Regions from separate parts of the Streptomyces sp. NPDC019531 genome, predicted to be linked through region 2. Evidence: riboswitches for the same ligand, from Rfam matches in the RefSeq annotation. Region 2 holds a riboswitch; the other holds the start of a gene.
The links. A riboswitch is a leader RNA that binds a small molecule or an ion and turns the genes downstream of it on or off. The one in region 2 is predicted to bind thiamine pyrophosphate.

Region 1: another riboswitch for thiamine pyrophosphate. It lies ahead of thiO (glycine oxidase ThiO); the one in region 2 lies ahead of ACI2L1_RS04095 (thiamine ABC transporter substrate binding subunit).

Annotation. Positions count from the first base shown of each region.
Region 1 covers NZ_JBJDQL010000016.1:133,756-141,348, reverse strand. The annotation lists gene ACI2L1_RS20705 (thiazole synthase) at 1-405, opposite strand, end outside; gene thiS (sulfur carrier protein ThiS) at 409-609, opposite strand; gene thiO (glycine oxidase ThiO) at 606-1,763, opposite strand; TPP riboswitch at 1,761-1,872, opposite strand; gene ACI2L1_RS20690 (hypothetical protein) at 1,925-2,275, shown strand; gene ACI2L1_RS20685 (NAD(P)/FAD-dependent oxidoreductase) at 2,308-3,522, shown strand; gene ACI2L1_RS20680 (Rv2175c family DNA-binding protein) at 3,891-4,262, shown strand; gene thiE (thiamine phosphate synthase) at 4,358-5,008, shown strand; gene metF (methylenetetrahydrofolate reductase [NAD(P)H]) at 5,107-6,030, shown strand; gene ACI2L1_RS20665 (hypothetical protein) at 6,087-7,064, shown strand; gene ACI2L1_RS20660 (phytoene desaturase family protein) at 7,078-7,593, opposite strand, start outside.
Region 2 covers NZ_JBJDQL010000002.1:424,935-432,527, forward strand. The annotation lists gene frr (ribosome recycling factor) at 1-354, shown strand, start outside; gene ACI2L1_RS04085 (phosphatidate cytidylyltransferase) at 354-1,532, shown strand; gene rlmN (23S rRNA (adenine(2503)-C(2))-methyltransferase RlmN) at 1,688-2,794, shown strand; TPP riboswitch at 2,818-2,925, shown strand; gene ACI2L1_RS04095 (thiamine ABC transporter substrate binding subunit) at 2,922-3,992, shown strand; gene ACI2L1_RS04100 (ABC transporter permease) at 4,037-5,638, shown strand; gene ACI2L1_RS04105 (ABC transporter ATP-binding protein) at 5,639-6,661, shown strand; gene ACI2L1_RS04110 (LAETG motif-containing sortase-dependent surface protein) at 6,949-7,593, opposite strand, start outside.

The DNA of each region.
Region 1 (7,593 bases), on a different contig from region 2:
GTCGTTCGTGTACGGCAGCACCGTGAAGCCGTCGTCGACCAGGGTCTCCGCCGCGTCCAGGAGCTCTATGGGGTCCGGCAGCAGCGTGCGCTCGTCGGCGATGACCTCCAGCTTGACCACCTCGGTAGCGAGCGCCTCACGCGCGAGGCGGGCCGTCAGGACGGCCTCCCCGGCGGTGAAGCAGCCGGCCGTGTTCGGCAGGACCTGGATGCCGAGCCTGGCGAGGACGGACAGCACCGAACCGTGCACCGAGGGGTCCACGCGCCGCATCGCGACCGTCGTCAGCTCGGTACCGGAGGCGATCAGCGCCCGCTCCAGCACGTCCAGGCTGGGCGCCCCGCCGGTGCCCATGATCAGCCGGGACGAGAACGTCGTACCGCCGAGGACAAAGGGATCGTCGGCCATGGGTCAGCCTCCTTGGACGGCGGTGAGGACTTCTACGCGGTCTCCCTCGGCGAGGGCGGTCGCCTGCCATCGCGCGCGCGGGACGACGGTCTCGTTGAGCGCGGCGGCGACCCCGGAGGGCGCCGGGGTCAGCGCCCGCACGACGGTGTCGAGGGCCGTTCCGGGAGCGAACTCCCGCGACTCCCCGTTGACGGAGATGTTCATGCCGGCTGCTCCACGCGCTGAAGGAAACGCTTCGGGGTGAACGGGCGGGCCACCTGCGGGAGTTCACCGGTGGTCAGGACGTGCGCCATGACGTCCCCGGTGACCGGTGTCAGCAGTACGCCGTTGCGGTAGTGACCGGTGGCCAGCAGGAGGCCCGGCAGTTCCGTCGGGCCGAGCAGCGGGGCGTTGTCAGGGGAGCCCGGGCGCAGTCCCGCGCGGGTCTCCGTGAGCGGCAGCTCGGTGATCCCGGGGACCAGCTCGTGTGCGTCCCGCAGCAGCTCGTACACCCCGCCCGCGGTGACCGTCGTGTCCCAGCCCAGCTCCTCGCTGGTCGCGCCGATCACGAGCTCGCCGTTTTCCCGCGGCACCAGATAGACCTGGCTGCCGCGTACGACGGCCCGCACGGTGCGGCTCAGGAAGGGCGCGTGGCGCTGAGGCACCGTCAGACGCAGCACCTGCCCCTTCACGGGCCGTACGGGCGGCAGGAGGGCCTCCGGGACCCCTTCCAGACGGCCGCTGAGGCTCCCGGCGGCGAGCACCACGTGGTCCGCGCTCAGCTCGTCGCCGTCCGTCGTGGTGACCCCGGCGGCCCGGTCCCGTACGAGACGCAGGCGCTCGGCCCACACGCGGTTGAAGGCCACGCCCGTCTGCTCGCACGCGGCCAGCAACGCGCGCGTGAGTCGCCGCGGATCGATCTGGTGGTCGCCGTCCACCCGCAGCCCGCCGCGCACCCCCGGCGCGAGCATCGGCTCCAGGCGCCGGCACTCCCGGCCGGACAGCCACTCCGACTCCAGCCCCGACTGCCGCTGCAGCGCGTGCAGTTCGCGCAGATGGGCGCGGTCGTCGGCATCCAGGGCGACGGCGAGCGTGCCGCAGCGGCGGTAGCCGAGGTCATGGCCGGTCAGGTCGGTGAGCTCGGCCGCGAAGTCCGGGTAGCGCCGGGCCGAGGCGAGATTCAGACCGAGCAGGGTCTGCTCGCCGTAGTGCAGTTCGGTGACCGCGGCCAGCATCCCGGCGGCCACCTGGGCGGCTCCGCCGCCCGGTTCCGGGTCCACGACGGCCGTGGTGAGACCGCGCTGTGCGGCCCGCCAGGCCGTGACCAGGCCGATGATGCCGCCCCCTACGACGAGGACGTCTGACGTACGTGAGGACATGGGCGTCCAGCCCCTCCCTTCGCCGGCATGACCCGGATCAGGTTCGTACGGTCGGAGGCCGCCAGCCTCCCTCTCAGCCCGGTGCGTCCGGGCTCCCGCGAGTGCTCTACGTTGGCCACCCTAGCCCTTCGTTCCGCGCCTCTGTAAGGGAGCCTTCCGTCATGCCCCCCTCGCTCGACGGCCTCGTCCTCGCCCCGGTGGCCGACCAGGCCCCAGGTCAGGTGGGTACACGGACCCGGTTCACGTACCACCAGGAGGACGGGCAGATCTGGGCCGAGTACGCGGGCGGCGACGTCGTACGCGGACATCTGGTCGGCACGCGCGCGGGGGACCGTCTCGACTTCCGGTACGTGCAGCTCAAGGGCGACGGCACGACGTCCTCAGGGCATTGTGTCGCGACGGTCGTGGAGCTGGCGGACGGCCGGGTGCGGCTTGAGGAAACATGGGAGTGGGAGTCGCAGCCCGGCAGTGGGACAAGCGTTGTGGAGCAGGTCACGCCGCACGACTCCTGACTGACTGATTGTCAGTTGACTATGGTGATCAAATGAGCGAGCAGACGCGGGCACAGCGGCGGGTGGTCGTGGTCGGCGCGGGCATGGCGGGCGTGCAGACCGCGGTCGCCCTGCGCGAACAGGGCTTCAAGGGCACCGTGACCGTGATCGGCGCGGAGCCCCATCAGCCGTACGACCGGCCGCCGCTGTCCAAGGCGGTCCTGCTCGGGAAGGCCGAGGGCTCCGCCTTCGACGTGGACTTCGAGGCCCTCGGTATCGAACTGCTGCTCGGCCGTGAGGTGCTGCGCGTACGCCCCGAAGCGCACGAGCTGGACACCGGGGCCGGGCCCTTCCCGTACGAGGTCCTGGTCCTCGCCACCGGGGCCGAACCGATCCGGCTGCCCGGCACCGAGGGTGTGCCCGGCGTGCATCTGCTGCGCACCCTGGACGACGCCGAGCAGCTGCGCCCCGTGCTCGCCCGCCGGCACGACATCGTGGTCGTCGGCGCGGGCTGGATCGGTGCCGAGTTCGCCACCGCCGCGCGCGAGGCGGGTTGTGCGGTGACGGTCGTGGAAGCCGCCGACCGGCCGCTCGCCGGCGCGCTGCCCGCCGAGGTGGCCGCCCCGATGGCCTCCTGGTACGCCGACGCCGGCGCCGTGCTGCGCACCCACGCGCGCGTGGCACGCGTCGAGCCCGGAGCGGTCGTCCTCGACGACGGCTCCCGGGTGGCCGCGGGCGCCGTCGTGGTCGGCATCGGCGCACGGCCCGCCACGGCGTGGCTCGCCGGTTCGGGCATCGAGCTCGGGGCGCATGGTGAGGTCGTCGCCGACGACCGCCTGCGCACCTCCGTGCCGGACGTCTACGCGGTCGGCGACTGCGCCTCCTTCCCCTCGGGGAGATACGGCGAGCGCCTGCTGGTCCACCACTGGGACAACGCCCTCCAGGGCCCGCGCACGGTGGCCGCCGACATCCTGGGCGAGACTCCCTCGGTCTACGACCCGGTCCCGTACTTCTGGTCCGAGCAGTTCGGCCGCTTCGTCCAGTACGCAGGCCACCACGCGTCCGCCGACACGACGCTGTGGCGCGGCGAGCCGTCCGGCCCCGCCTGGACGGTGTGCTGGCTGCGCGAGAACCGCCTGGTGGCCCTCCTGGCGGTGGGCCGCCCCCGTGACCTGGCCCAGGGTCGCCGACTGATCGAGTCGGGCACGGAAATGGCCCCGGACCTGCTGGCGGACCCGGCGAGGCCGCTGAAGGCGGCGACGGCGTAAAGGATTCGGCCGTCATCCCCGGGCCATGGCGACGGCCGTGGGGCGGGTGACGTTCCATGACCCGCTCGGCGGAGTTTTCCCGCCCAGACGGCGAGTCGGCCGAAGGCCGAGTTCGGCCGAGTTCGGCCGGGGCCAGGTAGGGCCAGGCGGGGCCCGACGGGGCCCGGCGGCAGGGCCGCTGCCGTCGGCCAGTGGCCCTGCCTCAGGCGGCCCGGCAGGCCTCAGACGGACGGGCCATGCCGCTTCGTTCAGCCACGACGGCAGGACGGCCGGGTGCGGTCCGTCTGCACCCCTGCACCCCACCCCGTGTCGCCCGTCGGAGGCGCCCCGGCTTCCGACTGTCAGTGCGGGATGGCACGCTTAATCCCGTGACCGAGATTGACGCAAAAACCGATGCACTCGTCCCCGCCTGGCTCACCCTCCCCGACATCGCGGAGATGCTCGACATCGAGGTGACGCGTGTGCGGCAGCTGGTCAAGGAGGGCCAGCTCATCGCCGTACGCCGTGGTGAGAACCGCGCGCTGCACGTCCCCGCCGCCTTCATCGACGGGGCCGAGCAGAAGGTCGTCAAGGGCCTGGCCGGGACCCTGACACTCCTGAGGGACGACGGCTTCACCGACGAAGAGATGCTGGAGTGGCTCTTCACCCCCGATGAGAGCCTGCCCGGTACCCCAGCCCAGGCCCTGAGCGAGAATCGCGGCACGGAGGTGAAGCGCCGGGCCCAGGCGCTCGCCGTCTGAACCGCACAGCACCGGTGTACGGGCCGTGACCACCGAGGCCACGGCCACGGTCGAGCCCGGCCCGTACACCATCCGAACCCGGGGGAGACTCCCGCATGTCCGACACCGCTCGCGCCCAGCTCACCGACGCCCGCGTCTACCTCTGTACGGACGCCCGCACCCGCCAGGGCGACCTCGCCGAGTTCCTGGACGCGGTTCTGGCCGGCGGCGTCGACATCGTGCAGCTGCGGGACAAGGGCATGGAGTCGGCCGAGGAGCTGGAGCACCTGGAGGTCTTCGCCGACGCCTGTGCCCGGCACGGCAAGCTCCTCGCGGTCAACGACCGGGCCGACGTCGCCCACGCGGCCGGCGCCGACGTGCTGCACCTCGGCCAGGGCGACCTCCCCGTTCCCGCCGCCCGCGCGATCCTCGGCGACGACATCCTCATAGGCCGCTCCACCCACGCCGAGGCGGAGGCCGCCGCGGCCGCGGTCCAGGACGGCGTGGACTACTTCTGCACCGGCCCCTGCTGGCCGACCCCCACCAAGCCCGGTCGGCACGCCCCTGGTCTCGACCTGGTCCGGTACACCGCCGCCCTCGGCACCGACCGCCCCTGGTTCGCCATCGGCGGCATCGACCTGGGCAATCTCGACGAGGTCCTGGAGGCCGGCGCCCGCCGGGTCGTGGTCGTGCGGGCGATCACCGAGGCGGACGACCCGGCCGCCGCCGCCGCGGAGTTCGCGAAGCGGCTCCGGCACACCGGGTAACCGGTTCGGATGTCCGAGGGGTGGACAACAAGTCGACAATCCGGGCAAATTTCCCTGATTCGGTTGGGTGGTCGCCGCCCCCTGACTAACCTGCGGGTATGGCCCTCGGAACCGCATCCACCCGGACTGACCGCGCGCGCACTGTGCGCGACATGCTCGCCACGGGCGAGACGACGTACTCCTTCGAGTTCTCGGCGCCCAAGACTCCCAAGGGTGAGCGGAACCTGTGGAGCGCGCTCAGGAGGGTCGAGGCGGTCGCTCCGGACTTCGTCTCCGTCACCTACGGCGCAGGCGGCTCCACCCGCGCGGGCACCGTCAAGGAGACCCAGCAGATCGTCGCGGACACCACCCTGACCCCGGTCGCCCACCTCACCGCGGTCAACCACTCCATCGCTGAACTGCGCAACATCATCGGCCAGTACGCCGACGCCGGGATCCGCAACATCCTGGCCGTGCGCGGCGACCCGCCCGGCGACCCCATGGGTGACTGGCTGGCGCACCCACAGGGCCTGACCTACGCCGCCGAACTCGTCCGACTCATCAAGGAGTCGGGCGACTTCTGCGTCGGCGTCGCGGCCTTCCCGGAGATGCACCCGCGCTCCGCCGACTGGGACAGCGACGTCGCGTACTTCGTCGACAAGTGCCGGGCCGGCGCCGACTACGCCATCACCCAGATGTTCTTCCAGCCGGAGTCCTATCTGCGACTGCGTGACCGAGTCCACGCGGCGGGCTGCGCGACCCCCGTCATTCCCGAGATCATGCCCGTGACCAGCGTGCGCATGCTGGAGCGGCTCCCGCAGCTGAGCAATGCGGTCATCCCCTCCGCCCTGAAAGAGCGGATCCTCACAGCCAAGGACGATCCGGCCGCTGTACGCTCGATCGGAATCGAGTTCGCCACGGAGTTCTGCGCGCGGCTGCTGTCCGAGGGAGTGCCCGGACTGCACTTCATCACGCTCAACAACTCCACGGCGACCTTGGAAATCTACGAAAACCTGGGTCTGCACCATCCACCGCGGGCCTAGACCGGCCGCACGGACATACGACACACTGCGTAGCGGTCACTGGGAGAGGGGCGTACATGGGCTGGACGGTCCTCTACATCGCGTTCGGATTCGTCGCGCTGTGGCTGCTGGGCGAGGTGCTGCTGCAGTACAAGGCGCGACTGCGCTGGCGGGTGCTCGCCTTCGTCGGCTTCCTCGGTGTGGTCCTCGGCGTGCTGATCTCGCAGGTGATCGTCATCGGTCTCGGCGCGATCGCCTTCGCGGTCGGCCAGACCTACGTCACCCTGTCGTTCCGCCGCGGCTTCGAGCAGGGCTGGGCGGTCAACCCGCCGGCCGCGCTGGGCGGTCTGACCGGCGGCAAGAAGAGCCGCCGGGAACGCGGCCACGAGGAGCCCGCCCTGGAGGTCTCCGGCCTGGAACAGGCCGAGGGCGCCTACGCCGACGAGGCCATGTACGACCAGGGCCGCCCGGACACCGCCGGTTACGGGCAGAACGACGACTACGACCGCGACGACGTCTTCATGCCCGCGCGCTCCGCAGATCCCTCGGCCGCCGAGTCCACCGCGGTCTACGAGCCTCAGCCCCTGCCCGACGACACCGGCTCCTACGGCATATACAGCGATGCCGCCTACGCCGGTGACCAGTCCTACACGTCCGCGGGCCAGCCCCAGGACCAGTACGCGACGGCCGCCGCCGACCAGTCGTACGGCTACGACGGTTACACCGGCTACGACCAGCAGCAGTACTCGTACGACCAGTCCGGGCAGCAGCAGTACGCCGCCTACTCGGACCCGTACATCGGCACCCAGGCCTATGGCGCCGAGTCGTACGACACCTCCTACGGTGGCCAGCAGCAGTTCGTCCAGCAGGGCTACGGCCAGGACCAGTACGCCGGGTACGGCGGCGAGACCCCGGCCGGCGGGGTGTGGGTGCCGCAGCAGCGCACCGACGAGTACGGCGGCGAGCTCCCGCAGGAGCAGCAGTACTACCAGGACAACAGCGGCCAGGGGCAGCAGAACCAGGGCCAGGGGTACGACGAGCAGTACCGCTTCTGACGCCGGGCGGCCCTCACTGGGAGCCGCGGAACTCCGGCCCTTCCACGATCAGTCCCGCGACCAGCGCGCCCGACATACCCGCGTGGGCGAGCCCGCCGCCGGGGTGGGACCAGCCGCCGACCGTGAACAGGCCCGGTATCGCGGTGGTGTTGGACGGGTGCAGCAGAGTTCCCTCTCCGGCGGCGAGCGCCGGGGCGGGGATCGCGCCGCCCGCCGCGCCGGTCGCCTCGGCGATGTCAGCCGGGGTACGCACCGCACGCCACAGGATGCGCTCGCGAAGGCCGGGCACCGCGCGCTCAGCGGCCGTGATCATGTCGTCCGCGTGGCGGTCGAGGACCTCAGTGTCGGCCCAGCCCTTGTCGGGCCGCACCGGCACCACCGAGGTGAGGGTGATCGTCTCGTGGTCGGAGTCCGGCACCAACTCCGGGTCGTCGGGCCGCAGCACGGTGACCGTCGGGCGCGCTGCCATGCGAGGGCTCGCGCCGAACAGGCACTCCAGCTCGGTCTCCCGGCCCTCGGCGTGCACCAC
Region 2 (7,593 bases):
CCGTTCGACAAGACCGCCCTGCGCAACATCGAACAGGCGATCCGCGACTCCGACCTCGGCGTCAACCCGAGCAACGACGGCAACATCATCCGAGTGGTGTTCCCCGAGCTCACCGAGGAGCGCCGCCGCGACTACATCAAGGTCGCCAAGAGCAAGGCCGAGGACTCGCGCGTGTCCATCCGCTCGGTCCGCCGCAAGGCCAAGGATGCGATCGACAAGCTCGTCAAGGACGGCGAGGTCGGCGAGGACGAGGGCCGCCGTGCGGAGAAGGAGCTCGACGATGCGACGCACAAGTACGTCGCCCAGGTGGACGAGCTCCTGAAGCACAAGGAAGCGGAGCTGCTCGAGGTCTGATGAACGACTCTTCCTGGGCGACGCCGCCACACGCCGGGTACTGGAGGCCGTCCGACCAGGGGCCCGTCCAGGGGGCTGCCCCGGCGGGTCCCGCGTACGATGCGCATGAAGCGCAGCACACCCGCCCCGTGCCCATCGTGCCCGACGGACCCGCCGTACCCCGATACGGCGACGACCGGGGGGCCGCTCGGCTGAGCGGCCCCTTGTTCCGGGAGGAGACGTTCCGGGAGGAGACGTTCCACGAAGGGACGATGTCGTTCCGAGACCAGACCAGCTCGGCGCAGCCCTCTGCGGCGGCGCCGCAGACGCAGAATCCGGAGCCCATGCCCGACGCCTCGCAGCCGGCGTCCGCGCCGCAGAAGAAGAGCGCGGGGCGGGACCTGGGCGCGGCCATAGGAGTCGGGGTCGGGCTCGGTGCGGTGATCGTCGCCTCGCTGTTCTTCGTCAAGGCCGTGTTCGTCGGCGTGATAGCCGTCGCCGTCGTCGTGGGCCTGTGGGAGCTGACCAGCAGGCTCCAGGAGCGCAAGGGCATCAGGGCGCCACTCGTGCCGCTGGCGCTCGGCGGGGCCGCGATGGTCGTCGCCGGGTACGTCCGGGGGGCCGAGGGAGCCTGGGTCGCCATGGCGCTCACGGCGCTCGCGGTCCTGGTCTGGCGGATGACGGAACCGCCCGAGGGCTACCTCAAGGACGTCACGGCGGGCGTCTTCGCCGCGTTCTACGTTCCGTTCCTGGCCACGTTCGTCGCCATGATGCTGACGGCGGAGGACGGGGCGGCCCGGGTCCTCATGTTCCTCCTGCTGACCGTGGTCAGTGACACCGGCGCGTACGCCGTCGGCTGGCGCTTCGGCACCCACAAGCTCGCACCGCGCATCAGCCCCGGCAAGACCCGTGAGGGCCTGGCCGGAGCGGTGGCGTTCGCGATGGTGGCGGGCGCGCTGTGCATGGAGTTCCTGATCGACGACGGCACGTGGTGGCAGGGCCTGCTCCTGGGCCTCGCGGTCGCGGGCAGCGCGACGCTGGGCGACCTCGGCGAGTCGATGATCAAGCGGGACCTCGGCATCAAGGACATGGGCACACTGCTGCCGGGCCACGGCGGAATCATGGACCGCCTGGACTCCCTTCTGCCGACGGCTCCGGTGGTGTGGCTGCTGCTGGTGCTGTTCGTGGGGTCCGGCTGACCTCGCTCGTACGGCCTTTCCTGTACGGCCGTTTCGGCCCCCGTCCTGTCCAGGGCGGGGGTCTTCTTCGTGGTCGTGGGCCCGATGGCCGCGGCCACCGGGCCCATGGATCTTCTGGACCTGGTCCCCGAATGATCTGCGACACTGGTACGGCTATGCCTAAGCCCGGAGAACTCACTTTCGTCGCCCCCCGCGGAGCCAAGAAGCCGCCGCGGCACCTTGCCGATCTCACTCCTGCCGAGCGCAAGGAGGTCGTGGCCGGGATCGGGGAGAAGCCGTTTCGTGCCAAGCAGCTCTCGCAGCACTACTTCGCGCGGTACGCGCACGACCCGGCGGAGTGGACCGACATCCCCGCCGGTGCGCGCGGCAAGCTCCAGGAGGCGCTGCTTCCCGAGCTGATGACCGTCGTACGGCATCTGTCGACCGACCAGGGGACCACGCGCAAGACGCTGTGGCGGTTGTTCGACGGGACGCTCGTGGAGTCGGTGCTGATGCGGTACCCGGACCGGGTGACCATGTGCATCAGCTCGCAGGCCGGGTGCGGGATGAACTGTCCCTTCTGTGCGACCGGGCAGGCGGGGCTGGACAGGAATCTGTCCACTGCCGAGATCGTCCACCAGATCGTCGACGGGATGCGGGCGCTGAGGGACGGAGAGGTGCCCGGTGGCCCCGCGCGGCTCTCCAACATCGTCTTCATGGGGATGGGCGAGCCGCTCGCCAACTACAAGCGGGTCGCCACGGCGATTCGCGCGCTCACCGATCCCGCGCCTGACGGGGTGGGGCTGTCGCAGCGGGGAATCACCGTGTCGACCGTGGGCCTCGTGCCCGCCATTCATCGGTTCGCCGACGAAGGGTTCAAGTGCCGGCTCGCGATCTCCCTGCACGCCCCCGACGACGAGCTCCGCGACACCCTCGTCCCCGTGAACACGCGGTGGAAGGTGCGCGAGGTGCTGGATGCCGGGTTCGAGTACGTCGAGAAGAGCGGGCGTCGGCTGTCCATCGAGTACGCGCTGATCCGGGACATCAATGACCAGGCGTGGCGGGGTGACCGGCTCGGTCGTCTGCTCAGGGGCAAGCCCGTGCATGTGAATCTGATCCCGCTGAACCCGACGCCCGGGTCGAAGTGGACCGCCTCCCGGCCCGAGGACGAGAAGGCGTTCGTCGAGGCCATCGCCGCCCATGGTGTGCCGGTGACCGTCCGGGACACCCGTGGGCAGGAGATCGACGGGGCCTGTGGTCAGCTGGCGGCCACCGAGCGGTAATCTTTAGCTCGTACGTACACCTTCATATCCGACAGGGGAGCGCCACAGCGCTGAGAGTGCGGCAATCGAGCCGCAGACCCTCTGAACCTCGCCCAGGTCATTCTGGGTAGGAAGTTCGGTCATCACCGTGAACAACAAGAAGTTTCTTGCTGCCGTCGTCGGCCTCGGCCTGGTCACGCTGTCCGCGTGCGGGTCGTCCTCGTCCGACTCGGAGGGCTCCGGCTCCAAGACCGTCACGCTCGTCAGCCACGACTCGTGGGCCGTCTCCAAGAGCGTTCTCGCCGACTTCGAGAAGAAGTCCGGCTACCAGGTCAAGGTCCTGGAGGACGGCGACGCCGGGCAGGCCGTCAACAAGGCCATCCTCACCAAGGACAATCCGCAGGGCGACGTCTTCTTCGGCGTCGACAACACCCTGCTCTCCCGCGCGCTCGACAACGGACTCTTCCAGTCGTACGAGGCGAAGGGCGCCGATCGGATCAAGGCCGGGTACCGGGTCGACGGGAACAAGGTCACGCCCGTCGACACCGGCGACATCTGCGTCAACTACGACAAGGCCTGGTTCACCGAGCACAAGCTCCAGCCGCCGACGTCGTACGACGATCTGATCAAGCCCGCCTACAAGAACCTCCTCGTCACCGAGAACGCCTCCACCTCCTCGCCGGGCCTCGGTTTCCTCCTCGGGAGTGCCGCGAAGTACGGCGACGACGGCTGGCAGGGCTACTGGAAGAAGCTCAGGGCCAACGGCGTCAAGGTCGTCGACGGCTGGGAGCAGGCCTACAACGAGGAGTTCTCCGGTTCCGCGGGGGGCAAGAAGGCGAAGGCCGACCGGCCGCTCGTCGTGTCGTACGCCTCCTCGCCGCCCGCCGAGGTGATCTACGCCGACCCGAAGCCGACGACCGCTCCCACCGGGGTCGCCGAGGGCACCTGCTTCCGGCAGATCGAGTACGCCGGGCTGCTCAGCAACGCCGGGAACACCAAGGGCGGCAAGGCGTTCCTGGACTTCCTGCTCACCAAGGAGTTCCAGCAGGACATGCCGCTCAACATGTTCGTGTACCCGGTCGTCGAGGGCGCCCAGGTGCCGGCCGAGTTCACGAAGTACGGTCCGCAGGCCAAGGATCCCGAGACCATGGACCCGGCGAAGATCGCCGACAACCGTGACGACTGGGTCAAGTCGTGGACCTCACTCGTACTGAAGTAAGGCCCCGCAAGCCTTTCCACCACGGGGCGGCGCGGCTCGGGCTCATGGCCGTGCCCGTCGCGTTCTTCGCCGTCTTCTTCGCCTGGCCCGTGGCCGCCATCGTCGCACGGGGACTCGAAGTCGACGGGACCTGGCAGCTCGGGCGCATCGCCGATGTCCTCACCCAGCCCGACATCCGTCACGTCCTGTGGTTCACCACCTGGCAGGCGCTCGCCTCCACCGCGCTCACGCTCCTGGTCGCGCTCCCCGGCGCCTATGTCTTCGCCCGCTTCGACTTCCCGGGCAAGCAGATCCTGCGGGCCGTGGTCACCGTCCCCTTCGTGCTGCCGACGGTCGTCGTCGGTACGGCCTTCCTGGCGCTCGTCGGGCGCGGTGGGCTGCTGGACGAGCTGTGGGGCCTACGCCTTGACACCACCGTGTGGGCGATCCTGCTCGCGCACGTCTTCTTCAACTACGCGGTCGTCGTACGGACGGTGGGCGGGCTGTGGGCGCAGCTCGACCCCCGGCAGTCGCAGGCCGCGCGGATGCTGGGCGCGTCCCCGCTGAAGGCCTGGCGCACCGTCACCCTCCCCGCCCTCGCGCCCGCCGTGGCCGCCGCCGCGCTGATGGTCTTCCTGTTCACCTTCACCTCCTTCGGTGTCGTGCAGATCCTCGGCGGGCCGACCTTCTCGACCCTCGAAGTGGAGATCTACCGGCAGACCTCGGAGATCTTCGACCTGTCCACGGCCGCCGTGCTCACGCTGATCCAGTTCGTCGCGGTGGGCGCGGTCCTCGCCCTGCACGCGTGGACCGTACGGCGCCGCGAGACCGCGCTCCGGCTCGTGGACGCGTCCGGCACCGCCCGGCGGCCGCGCGGGGCGGGGGAGCGGGGTCTGCTGGCCGGGGTCCTCGCGACCATCGCCGTACTCCTTGTCCTGCCGCTCGCCGTGCTGGTGCAGCGGTCGCTCGACGCCCCCGACTTCGGCTACTACCGGGCGCTGACCCACAGCGACGGCGGGGTCTTCCTCGTCGCGCCGATCGAGGCGATCGGGAACTCGCTGGAGTACGCCCTCGCCGCGACCGTCATCGCCGTGGTGATCGGAGGCCTCGCGGCCGCCGCGTTGACCCGGCGGGACGCGGGGCGGTTCGTACGGGGCTTCGACGCGCTGCTGATGCTGCCGCTCGGGGTGTCCGCGGTGACCGTCGGCTTCGGGTTCCTGATCTCCCTCGACGAGCCGCCGCTGGACCTCAGACAGTCCTGGTTGCTGGTGCCGCTCGCGCAGGCGCTGGTCGGGGTGCCGTTCGTGGTGCGGACCATGCTGCCCGTGCTGCGTGCCGTGGACCACCGGCTGCGGGAGGCGGCGGCGGTGCTCGGAGCCTCGCCCTGGCGGGTGTGGCGGGAGGTTGATCTGCCGATGGTGCGGCGGGCGCTGCTGATCGCGGCGGGTTTCGCCTTCGCCGTGTCGCTGGGGGAGTTCGGGGCGACGGTGTTCATCGCGCGGCCCGACAACCCGACGCTGCCGGTCGCCGTGGCGCGGCTGCTCGGCCGCGCCGGTGACCTCAACTACGGCCAGGCGATGGCCCTTTCGACCGTCCTGATGGTGGTGTGCGCGGTGGCGCTGCTGGTGCTCGAACGGCTGCGGACCGACCGGACCGGGGAGTTCTAGATGCTGCTGAGCCTTCAGGACGCGACCGTGCGCTTCGGTGGGCGGGCCGTCCTCGACGGGGTCGGGCTCGATGTCGCCGAGCACGAGGTCGTGTGCGTGCTCGGGCCGAGCGGGAGCGGCAAGTCGACTCTGCTGCGGGCGGTGGCGGGCCTCCAACCCCTCGACGAGGGGCGGGTGTTGCTCGACGGGCGGGACCAGGCCGGGGTGCCCGCGCACAAGCGCGGGGTCGGGCTGATGTTCCAGGACCACCAGCTGTTTCCGCAGCGGGACGTGGGCGCCAACGTGGCCTTCGGGTTGCGGATGCACGGGGCCACGAAGTCGCAGCAGGGCGAGCGGGTGGGCGAGTTGCTGGACCTCGTCGGGCTTCCGGGCGCCGGGCGGCGGGCCGTCGCCGCGCTCTCCGGTGGCGAGCAGCAGCGGGTCGCGCTGGCCCGGGCGCTCGCTCCCCGGCCCCGGCTGCTGATGCTCGACGAGCCGCTCGGGCAGCTGGACCGTTCGCTGCGGGAGCGGCTCGTCGTCGAACTGCGGGAGCTGTTCGGGCGGTTGGGCACCACCGTGCTCGCGGTCACCCACGACCAGGGCGAGGCCTTCGCGCTCGCCGACCGGGTCGTGGTGATGCGGGACGGGCGGATCGCCCAGTCCGGCACGCCCCTTGAGGTGTGGCAGCGGCCGGCCGACGAGTTCGTGGCCCGCTTCCTCGGCTTCGAGAACGTCGTGGAGGGGACGGTGACGGGCGAGGCCGCGGAGACTGCGTGGGGCAAGGTCCCGGTGCCTGAGGGGGCCCCTCAGGGCCTCCGTACCCTCCTCGTACGCCCCGCCGGGGTCCGGCTCGTCCCCGCCGACGAGGGGCTGCGCTGCACGGTCGCCGCGCGGACCTTCAAGGGCACCCATGTCGCCGTACACCTGCAACCCGCCGACGACGGGCCGCGGTTGGAGGCCGCGTGCGCGCTGCGGGTCGCGCCGGGGGCCGGGGACGTGGTGGGCGTGGAGTTCGACGCGGACGAAATCGTGGTGCTGGGCTGAGCCGGGCCGACCTGCAGTGCGGGATCGCGCACGGCTGCGGTGCGTTTCCCCGAGCGGACGGCTGAGTCGGTGTTCAGGGCCCGGAACTGCTGCTGGGCAGGGGGGGTTCCGGCTTGGCCGCGCCGGCGGGTGCCGCTGCGCCCACCCGTGCCGCCCCAGCGGCACGACTGCCCGCAGCTACGCCTGGCAATACCGAGTGGGTCGTCGAACTCACGGAGGACATCATCGTCTTCATGGGTGTGGCCCGCCCCCGGACCGGGGACGGGCCACACACAGTGGTGCGGGTGTCAGCGGGTGCTGCTCGCCCCACGGCGGCGCAGGCCGAAGAACACGGCGCCGCCGCCGATGGCGACCAGGGCGACCGCGATCCCGGCGATCATGCCGGTGTTGGAGTTCGCACCGGTCTCGGCGAGGTTGGAGTCACCGGCCGCGGGCGACGGGGCGTTGCTCTCGACGGTGGCCGGAGCGGTGGTGCCCTCCGTGGCCGACGGGGTCGGGGTCGGGGACTCCTCGGCCGGGGTGCTGGCGGAGTCCGACGGGGTGGGCGTGGGCGTGGGCGTCGGGGTCGGCGTGTCCTCGGTCTTGCAGGCGGTCGCCGGGGTGATCAGGTTCGGCTTGATGTCCTCGCCCTTGATGTAGGGCAGGGCCTCGACGTGGATGCGGTACTCGGCGTTGGGCGCCCAGTCCTCCTCGAAGGTGATGGTGGTGCCATCCTTGGAGCCCTTGACCGTCTGCTCGCCGACCTTCTTCTCGTCGGCGCCGTTGTTCTCCAGGAACACGGAGACAGTGGCCTCGACGCCGGCCTTGTCCACGTCGGTGACGGTGATGACGCCCTGGGCGCCGTCGCACTTGGCTTCGGCGGAGAACTCATTGATGTTGCAGGCGAGCGCGTTGCTGGAGGCACCGAGCACGATCGCGGTCGATGCGGCGGC